2 regions of the Cellulomonas sp. C5510 genome follow, and region 2 is predicted to be linked to the other one. Evidence: riboswitches for the same ligand, from Rfam matches in the RefSeq annotation. Region 2 holds a riboswitch; the other holds the start of a gene.
The links. A riboswitch is a leader RNA that binds a small molecule or an ion and turns the genes downstream of it on or off. The one in region 2 is predicted to bind thiamine pyrophosphate.
Positions count from the first base shown of each region.

Region 1: linked by a shared signal. The riboswitch ahead of K5O09_RS17635 (thiamine ABC transporter substrate binding subunit) and the one ahead of K5O09_RS05300 (Ykof family thiamine-binding protein) in region 2 are both predicted to bind thiamine pyrophosphate.

Region 1 covers NZ_CP081862.1:3,855,546-3,859,839, reverse strand. The annotation lists gene K5O09_RS17660 (Na+/H+ antiporter subunit E) at 1-153, shown strand, start outside; gene K5O09_RS17655 (monovalent cation/H+ antiporter complex subunit F) at 150-599, shown strand; gene mnhG (monovalent cation/H(+) antiporter subunit G) at 596-1,030, shown strand; gene K5O09_RS17645 (cyclopropane-fatty-acyl-phospholipid synthase family protein) at 1,073-1,831, opposite strand; gene K5O09_RS17640 (DUF4235 domain-containing protein) at 1,919-2,206, opposite strand; TPP riboswitch at 2,361-2,494, shown strand; gene K5O09_RS17635 (thiamine ABC transporter substrate binding subunit) at 2,578-3,672, shown strand; gene K5O09_RS17630 (ABC transporter permease) at 3,677-4,294, shown strand, end outside.
Region 2 covers NZ_CP081862.1:1,171,315-1,175,608, forward strand. The annotation lists gene K5O09_RS05270 (biotin/lipoate A/B protein ligase family protein) at 1-159, shown strand, start outside; gene K5O09_RS05275 (YccF domain-containing protein) at 257-655, shown strand; gene K5O09_RS05280 (DUF202 domain-containing protein) at 749-1,132, opposite strand; gene K5O09_RS05285 (YidH family protein) at 1,129-1,500, opposite strand; gene K5O09_RS05290 (YggS family pyridoxal phosphate-dependent enzyme) at 1,497-2,276, opposite strand; gene ybaK (Cys-tRNA(Pro) deacylase) at 2,319-2,813, opposite strand; TPP riboswitch at 2,860-2,968, shown strand; gene K5O09_RS05300 (Ykof family thiamine-binding protein) at 3,020-3,673, shown strand; gene K5O09_RS05305 (ECF transporter S component) at 3,666-4,294, shown strand, end outside; gene K5O09_RS05310 (ABC transporter ATP-binding protein) at 4,288-4,294, shown strand, end outside.

The DNA of each region.
Region 1 (4,294 bases), 1.4 Mb from region 2:
GGCGTGGAGGCGGCGCGGCAGGCGGTGCTCGACCAGGAGGAGCGTGTGCTGCGGGCGTTCGCCTCCGACGCCGAGCTGCGCGGGGCCGGCCTCGAGCCCCACCCGCGCCGTGCCGCCCGGCGCGGCACCCCCGGGACGGAGGTGGGCGCGTGACCGCCGTGTACCTGGTGTGCGCCGCGCTGCTGGCCGTCGCGGGGGCTCTGGCCCTGGTCCGGGCGGAGCGGGGCCCGTCGATGCTGGACCGCACCGTGGCGCTCGACATCGTCGTGACCGTCGTGGTCGCCGGCGTCGCGCTGTACGCCTCGATCGACCGGCGCACCGACGTCGTGCCCGTCCTCGTCGTGCTCTCTCTCGTGGGGTTCGTCGGCTCGGTGACCATCTCCCGGTTCGCGTCCGTGGAGCCCGAGGGCGAGGGCCGCGTGCGCACCCGCGAGGAGATCGCCCAGGAGGAGGCCGAGCGCATGCGCGCCGAGGACGAGGCCGAGGAGCAGCGCCGCCGGCGCCGCGCCCAGGAGGCCGAGGCGCAGGTGACGCACGACGACGCCGCGCACGGGCACGAGGACCACGCGGACGAGGAGCAGGAGGGAGGCGCACGGTGAGCACGGACACCCTCGCGGACGTCGTGGCGGCGGTCTGCCTCCTCGGCGGCGCGCTGCTGGCGCTCGCGGCCGGCATCGGCGTGCTGCGGTTCCCCGACCTGCTGTCCCGGATGCACGCCGGCACCAAGCCGCAGGTGCTCGGGCTGGTCCTGGTGCTCATCGGGCTATCGCTGCGGCTGCGGTCCGGCGGCGCGGTGTGGGCGCTGATCCTGGTGGCGCTGTTCCAGATGCTCACGGCGCCCGTCGCGGCCCACCTGGTCGGGCGGGCGGGCTACCGCACGGGCAAGGTGCGCCGCGACCTGCTCGTCGTCGACGAGCTCACCGAGGCGCAGGAGCGCGCGTCGGAGCGCGAGGGGACGCAGGACGGGGACGAGGACGACGACCACGACGACGCGCACGGTGCCCCGGGTGCGTCCGGCCGCCCGGGCTGACCCCGGCGGCGGGCGTCCGGTGCCCGCCCCGGCGGTGTGCCGTCACCGGCGGAACATCGCCGCCCAGAGGAAGTCCTCGCCGAACGTCGCCGGGTCGCCGGACCGCATGCGGCGCAGCTCCACCTCGTCCAGCCAGCCGAACGCGCGCCGCAGGTCGTCGGCGCCGTAGGCGAGCCCGCCGCCGAGCCCGCCCTCGCGGTACAGGTCGGCGTCGTCCGCCTCGGTGCCGCCGCGCCCGTCGTGCCCGGTCGCGAAGCAGGCCAGGCCGAACCGCCCGCCGGGGCGCACCGTCCGCTCCAGCAGCCCGCGGTACGTCAGCCGGCGGTGCGGCGGCAGGTGGTGGAAGCAGCCGGAGTCGTAGACCAGGTCGTACTGCTCCGCCGGCGGCTGCCACGTGAGGACGTCCGCGCGGGCGAACCGGACGTCGACGCCGGCCTCGTCGGCCCGCTCCCGTCCCCAGTCCAGCGCCGCCTGCGAGAGGTCGAGCGCGTCGACGGTGCAGCCCTGCTGCGCGAGCCAGACGGCGTTGCGGCCGGGCCCGCAGCCGAGCTCCAGCACCCGGGTGCCCGGACCGAGGGGCAGCCGGCCGTCGGCGTGCCACGCCACCAGGCTCTCGTCCGGGGCCCAGCGGAAGAACGGCACGCCCCGGCCGCGGTCGGCGTAGAACCGGTCCCAGAAGTCCGCGCCGCCCCGGTCCGACCACCGGTCGGCCTGCTCGGCGAACAGGTGGTCCATGAGGTCGAGCACGTCGTCGACGGTCTGGACACAGCGGCGTGCGGGCCGGGCTGGCGTCGCGGGCATGGCGGGCTGACCTGCGCATTCGTCGGCGAGCGGGACGCTCGAGCCTAGCGGGGCGCAGGTCGGTCGGAGGGGGACCTCCGTGCCTGGTCAGGCGTGCGGCAGGCGCCGGTTCCTGTCGACGCGCTGCACGAACTTCTTGGTCCCGCGCGTGGCGAACACCCGCGCCAGCGTCACGGCGCCGGCGGTGATCACGGAGGCCGCGACCACCTCGCCGATGCGGATGTCGTCGGCGTCGTCCTCCGGCTTCGGCGGCTTGTGGCCGACGGCGGCCTTCCAGGCGGCGTCCACGGCCTTCCCGGCGAGCCACGCGACCGCGCCCGCCACCACCAGGCCGGTGATCTTCGCGAACGTGGACTGGGTCTCCTCGTCGGCCACGGTTCCTCCTGCTGCGTCGGTGCGGTGTCGTGCGGGCGCGTGCGTGCTGCGCCCCACGCTAGCCCCGCGGGTGCCGCACCGCAGGTCACCCCGGCGCACGCAGTCGCGCGGGGGCGGCGGCTGGGGGCGTCGGGGACGGCGGTGTAGGGTCGGCCCCGAACGACAGGGGAGCGTCCCGGACCGCCGCCGCGAGGTGGCGCCCGACCGACGCTGAGAGTGCGGACGGAACCGCAGACCCTCGCACCTGATCCGGTTAGCACCGGCGTAGGGAGTCGGGATCTCAGTCGCCTCGTGTCGTCGGCACGGGTGCGGCAGCGCGCGCGGGCGGACGACGCGCGGCGACCCCCTCGGTTGCACATCGAGGAGGACGCATGGCGCGCACGCGCGCAGCACGCCGGACCATCCGGCACACCGCGGCCCTGGGGGTCGCGGCCCTGGCCCTCACGGCCTGCTCGGCCACCGGCGGGTCGCCGTCCGGCGGGTCCGCGGGCGGGGACGGCACGGCGGGCGGGTCGGTCACGCTGGTCACCCACGACTCGTTCCACGTCAGCGACGGGCTGCTCGAGCAGTTCGAGGCGGACACCGGGCTGACCGTCACGCAGGTCGCGCCCGGTGACGGCGGGGCGCTGGTGAACCAGCTCATCCTGACCAAGGACGCCCCGCTGGGCGACGTCGTCTACGGGATCGACAACACGTTCGCGTCGCGGGCGATCGACGAGGGCGTGCTGGAGCCCTACACGTCGCAGGTGCCGGCCGCGGCCGACGCGGAGCCGTACGCCCCGGACGACTCGGGGTCGCTGACCGCCGTCGACCTCGGCGACGTGTGCCTCAACGTGGACCACGCCTGGTTCGCCGACCGGGGCGTCCCGGAGCCGGCGACGCTCGAGGACCTGACCGACCCCGCGTACCGGGACCTGACCGTCGTGACGAACGCCGCGACGTCCAGCCCCGGGCTGGCGTTCCTGCTGGCGACCGTCGGGGCGTTCGGCGAGGACGGCTGGCAGCAGTACTGGCGTGACCTCACGGCGAACGGCCTGAAGGTCGCGGAGGGCTGGTCGGACGCGTACTACACCGACTTCTCCGGCGGGGGCGGCGGCGGCTCCCGGCCGATCGCGCTGTCCTACGCGTCGTCGCCGCCCGAGACGATCCCCGAGAGCGGCGGCGAGCCGACCACCGGCGCGCTGCTCGGCACCTGCTTCCGGCAGGTCGAGTACGCCGGCGTCCTCGCGGGCGCGCAGAACCCCGAGGGCGCGCGCCGGCTGGTGGACTGGCTGCTGTCGGACGCGGTGCAGGGCGACATCCCCGGGTCGATGTACATGTACCCGGTGAGCTCGGCGGTGGACCTGCCGGAGGACTGGGCGCAGTGGGCGCCGCTGGCCGACGAGCCGTACACCGTGCCGCTCGACGAGATCGCGGCGAACCGGGAGACGTGGGTCCGTGAGTGGACGGACCTGGTGACGGGCTGACGCCGTGACCCGCCCGCTGACGCACCCGTCCCCGACCGGCTCCGGCCGGCCGGGGACGGGTGCGCGCGCGACCCCTCCGGGGGTCCCCGCGCCGCCCCCGGCCGCGCCCACCGCGCCCACCGCGCCCGGGCGCGGCTGGGCGGTCGCGCGCGGGACGGCGTGGGCGGTGGCGGCCGCGGTGCCGCTGCTGTTCCTCGGGGTGTTCTTCGCGTGGCCCGTGCTGACGCTCGTCGGGCGCGGCCTCGTCGTCGACGGGTCGCTGGACCTGTCCGGGTTCGCGGAGGTGCTCGGGCGACCGCGGACCTGGCGGATCGTCGGGCTGACGCTGGCGCAGGCGACCCTCGGCACGGTGATCTCGGTGCTGCTGGGCGTGCCCGGTGCGGCGGTGCTGTACCGCAGCCGGTTCCCGGGGCGCGGGGTGCTGCGCGCGTTCGTGACGGTGCCGTTCGTGCTGCCGACGGTCGTGGTGGGCGTGGCGTTCCGGGCGCTGCTGCGGGACAACGGGCCCCTGGGGTTCCTGCACCTCGACGGGACGTTCGCCGCGATCGTCGCCGCGCTGGTGTTCTTCAACTACGCGGTCGTCGTGCGGACCGTCGGCGGGCTGTGGGAGCGCCTCGACCCG
Region 2 (4,294 bases):
GGCCTGCCGCGCGAGCAGGTCATCGACGCGTTCGTCACGCACTTCCGGTCGCGGTACCGGACGGTCGACGGCGACCTCCGGCCGGAGGAGCTGGAGCGGGCGCAGCAGCTGGTCGAGGAGAAGTTCGGCAACCCGGAGTGGACGGCGCGCGTGCCGTGAGCCGGCAGCACGGCGACCGCACGACCGCGGCAGGACCAGGGTCGGGTCGGGGAGGTCCCCGATGCGCAGGAGCGGTGGCGTCCGTCAGGCTGGTGCCGTGAAGCTCTTGCTCAACCTCATCTGGCTCGTGTTCGGCGGCCTGTGGCTCGCGCTCGGCTACGTGGTCGCCGGGATCATCTGCTGCGTGCTCGTCGTGACCATCCCGTTCGGCATCGCGTCGTTCCGGATGGCGTCGTACGCGCTGTGGCCGTTCGGTCGGACCATCGTCGACCGGCCGACCGCCGGCGCGATGTCGACGATCGGCAACGTCATCTGGATCCTCGTGGCCGGTTGGTGGCTGGTGCTCGGGCACCTGACGACGGCGCTCGCGCAGGCGATCACGATCATCGGGATCCCGCTGGCGATCGCGAACCTCAAGATGATCCCGGTCTCGCTCGTGCCGCTCGGCAAGCAGATCGTGCCGACGGACCGGGCACTGGCGGCGTACGGGCGCTGAGCCCCGCGGCGGCCTCCGACCCCGGTCCGCCGCGGCGCCGCGTCGGCCGCGGCGTCGCGTCGGCCCCGGCGTCGCGTCGGCCCCGGCGTCGCGTCAGACCGCCGCGTGCCGCAGGACGAGGACCAGCGCGGCCACACCGAGCACCGCCGCGGCCAGCGCCGTCGCACCGAGGGCAGCACCGCCGGGCGTGCGCGCGCCGGCGGGGACCGGGGCGCCCGGCCCGCGGTCGGGGTGCGCGTCGTCGACGACCGCGGCCCAGAGCACGGCCCGGCGGGCGCCCGCCCGGTCGAGCGCGAGCGCGCCGAGCAGCCCGAGCGCCGTGGCCCCCCAGACCGACGCTCCGAGCCACGGCTCGAGCACGCGGCCGGCGACCAGCGAACCCACCGCGACGGACAGCGAGGTGCGGCGCCACGCGAGCGCCGTGCGCTCCGGCTGCGCCCCGGGCGGGGCGGTGTGCGCCCGGCTCGCGGTGCTCACCGCAGCAGCAGCCCGACGAGCACGAGCACGCCGGCCAGCGCCACACCGGCGGCGAGCGGGCCGCTGAACGCCGGTGCCGGCAGCGGGTCCCGCTCGCGCAGGGCCCGCTCGGCGCGCGCCCAGCCGAGCCACGCCTGCGCCGGCGCGGCGATCCCCAGCAGGAGCAGCAGCACGGCGGCCGCGAGGCGCAGGTGCGGTTCCACGGGCAGGTCCAGGGCCTCCAGGGCCACGCCACCGGCGAGCAGCGCGAGCGCCGTGCGGACCCAGGCGAGGAACGTCCGCTCGTTCGCGAGCGAGAACCGGCCGTCGGGCTCGGTGCCGCGGGCGTACACCCGCCGGGGGAGCCGGCGGTCGGCGGGCGCGGTCACGCCGCCGGGGCCGTTCCCGGGACGCCCGCGCGGACCGGCCGCGGGCCGAACACGGCTGTGCCGATGCGCACGATGGTCGCCCCCTCGGCCACGGCCGCCTCGAGGTCGCGGCTCATGCCCATGGACAGCTCGACGGCGTCGCCGGTGCCCGCCTCCCCGCTGCCGGAGACCTTGTCCCGCAGGTCGCGTAGCGCGGCGTACCCGGCGCGCACGGCCCGTTCGTCGGGTGTGTTCGCGCCGACCGTCATGAACCCGCGCAGCTGCAGCCGGTGGTGTCCGGCGACCGCCCGGACCACGTCGAGCGCGTCCTGCGGCGCGGCACCGTGCTTGGTGGGCTCGCCGGAGACGTTGACCTGCACCAGCACGTCGAGCGTCCGGTCGTCGTCGGCGCACCGGCGCGCGAGCCGGTCGGCCAGGGCCGTGGAGTCGACGCTCTGCACGCAGGTGGCCCAGCGCAGCGCGGCGTTGACCTTGTTGGACTGCAGCGGGCCGATGAGGTGCAGCTCGGGCGCGAGGTCGGCGAGGTCCGGCCCCTTGGCGACGAGCTCCTGCACCCGGTTCTCGCCGAGCAGCACCCGACGGGCGGTGCCGGCCGTGGTGGCGGCCCCGGCGATGTCGGCGAGCACCGCCGCGCGCACCGTCGCGGCGTCCTGGGTCTTGGTGGCCAGCAGCAGCCGCACCGAGCCGGCGGGGCGGCCCGCGGCGGACTCGGCGGCCGCGACCCGGGAGCGGACGCGCGCCAGCCGCTCCGCGAGCTCGGTCGCGCCGGTCGTCATGTGTCCGACCCTAATCGCTCCGGCGGCGGGCGCCCGGCGCCGTCAGCCGCGGGCGATGTCCGCGACGGTCGCCGCCGTCAGACGGATCAGGTCGTCCGGGGCGAGCTCGACGTCGAGGCCGCGGCGTCCGCCGGACACGAACACGGTGTCGAACAGCTGCGCCGTCTCGTCGACGACGGTCGGGTGCGCCGTCCTCTGACCGAGCGGGGAGATCCCTCCGACCACGTACCCGGTCGCGCGCTCCGCGGCCGCGGGGTCGGCCATCACGGCCTTCTTCCCGCCGACGGCGCTCGCGAGCGCCTTGAGGTCGAGCTTCCCGGCGACGGGCACGACGGCCACCGTCAGCGTCCCGTCGACCGAGGCCATGAGGGTCTTGTAGACCTGCTCCGGGTCGATGCCCAGCACCTCGGCGGCCTCGAGCCCGTAGCCGACCGTGCTGCGCGGGTCGTGCTCGTAGGCGTGCGCGGTGTGCGGGACCCCGGCGGCGGTCAGCGCGACGAGCGCGGGCGTGCCGGACGGCGGCTGCTTGCGGCTCACGGGGCCAGCCTAGGGCGCGCCCCGTCCGCCCCGGTGCTGCTAGCGTGCGGGGCAGCACGGGAGTCCGGTGAGCCGGGCTGAGAGGGAGTACTCGAACTCCGACCGTTGAACCTGATCTGGGTCATGCCAGCGCAGGGAGCGACATCGCAGGATGCCGGGCACCCGTCCGCGTCCCCCGTGCTGATCCGACCAGCACAGGAGGACGCATGACCCCGACACCGACGCCCGTCCGGCCCGCGGAGGCCGCCGACCTGGTCGCCGACCCGCTCCGGTTCGGGGTGGGCGCCCGCGTCACCGTCGCCGTGATGTGCGACCGGTACGTCGAGGTGGTCCTCGGCGTGCTCGGGTCGGTCCGCACCGACGGGCTGGTGGTGCAGACCGGCGACGTCAGCACCTACGTCGGAGGCCACGAGGCGGACCTGCTCCGGTACCTCACCGACCTCGTGGACGCCGTGGCCGCCACGGGCGAGCACGCCGCCGTCACGCTGCACCTGTCGCGGGGCTGCCCGGGCGAGGTGCGGTGCGCGCTGCCCGGAGGGGCGGGCCCGCGCGAGGTCGTGCTGCCGCCCGGCCGGCGCACCGGCCGCTCCGGCGCGGCCGAGTGGGCGCTGTACCCGCTGGCCGACGACGTCCGCGCGGGGGTGGTGCCCGACCACATGCGGGACATCGAGGCGGCGATCGACCTGGCCCGGGCGAGCGGCACGTTCCGGGGCTCCGAGCACTTCGTCACCCGGCTGGAGGGCGACGTGGGAGCGCTCGTGGAGACGGTGGTCGGCGCCTGGGCGCGTGCGGGGCGCGGCGTGCAGCACGTGACGAGCCACGTCACCTTCTCGCTCAACAGCCCGACCCGCCGTGGCTGAGGGCGTCGTGGGCGCGCGCCGGCGGGAGCCGCTCGCGCTCAAGGACATCGTGCTGATGGTCGTGCTGGGGGTGGTGTTCGGGTTCCTGTACTGGGCGCTCGTCCAGGCGTGGAACGGTCTCGCGGTGCTCATGGGGCCCGCGGGCGACCTCGCGCAGCACGTGCTGCTGGGCGGGTGGCTGCTGGTGGCCCCGGTCGCCGTCGCGATCATCCGGCGGCCCGGCGTGGGGATCCTCGCCGAGGTGATCGCCTCGGTGGTCGAGGTGGTGTTCCTCGGGTCTCCGGTGGGGCCGCTGCTGGTCGTCGCCGCGCTGCTGCAGGGCCTCGGCAGCGAGATCCCGTTCGCGCTCGGCCGGTACCGGCGGTTCGGCTGGGGCCGGTTCGCCGCCTCCGGGCTGCTCGGCGCGACGCTGGTGTTCGGCTGGTCGGCGTTCCGGTTCGGCTGGTACGGGCAGGACGTGCTGGTGCTGCGGCTGGTGCTCCAGGCCGTGTCGGGCGTCGTCCTGGGCGGCCTGCTGGCGAAGGTCGTCGTCGACGCCCTGCACCGGACCGGCGTGCTCGACGGGTTCGCGATCGGACGCGCGGTTGCGGCCGGGCGCCCGGTGCCCCGGCGCCGTGCCGG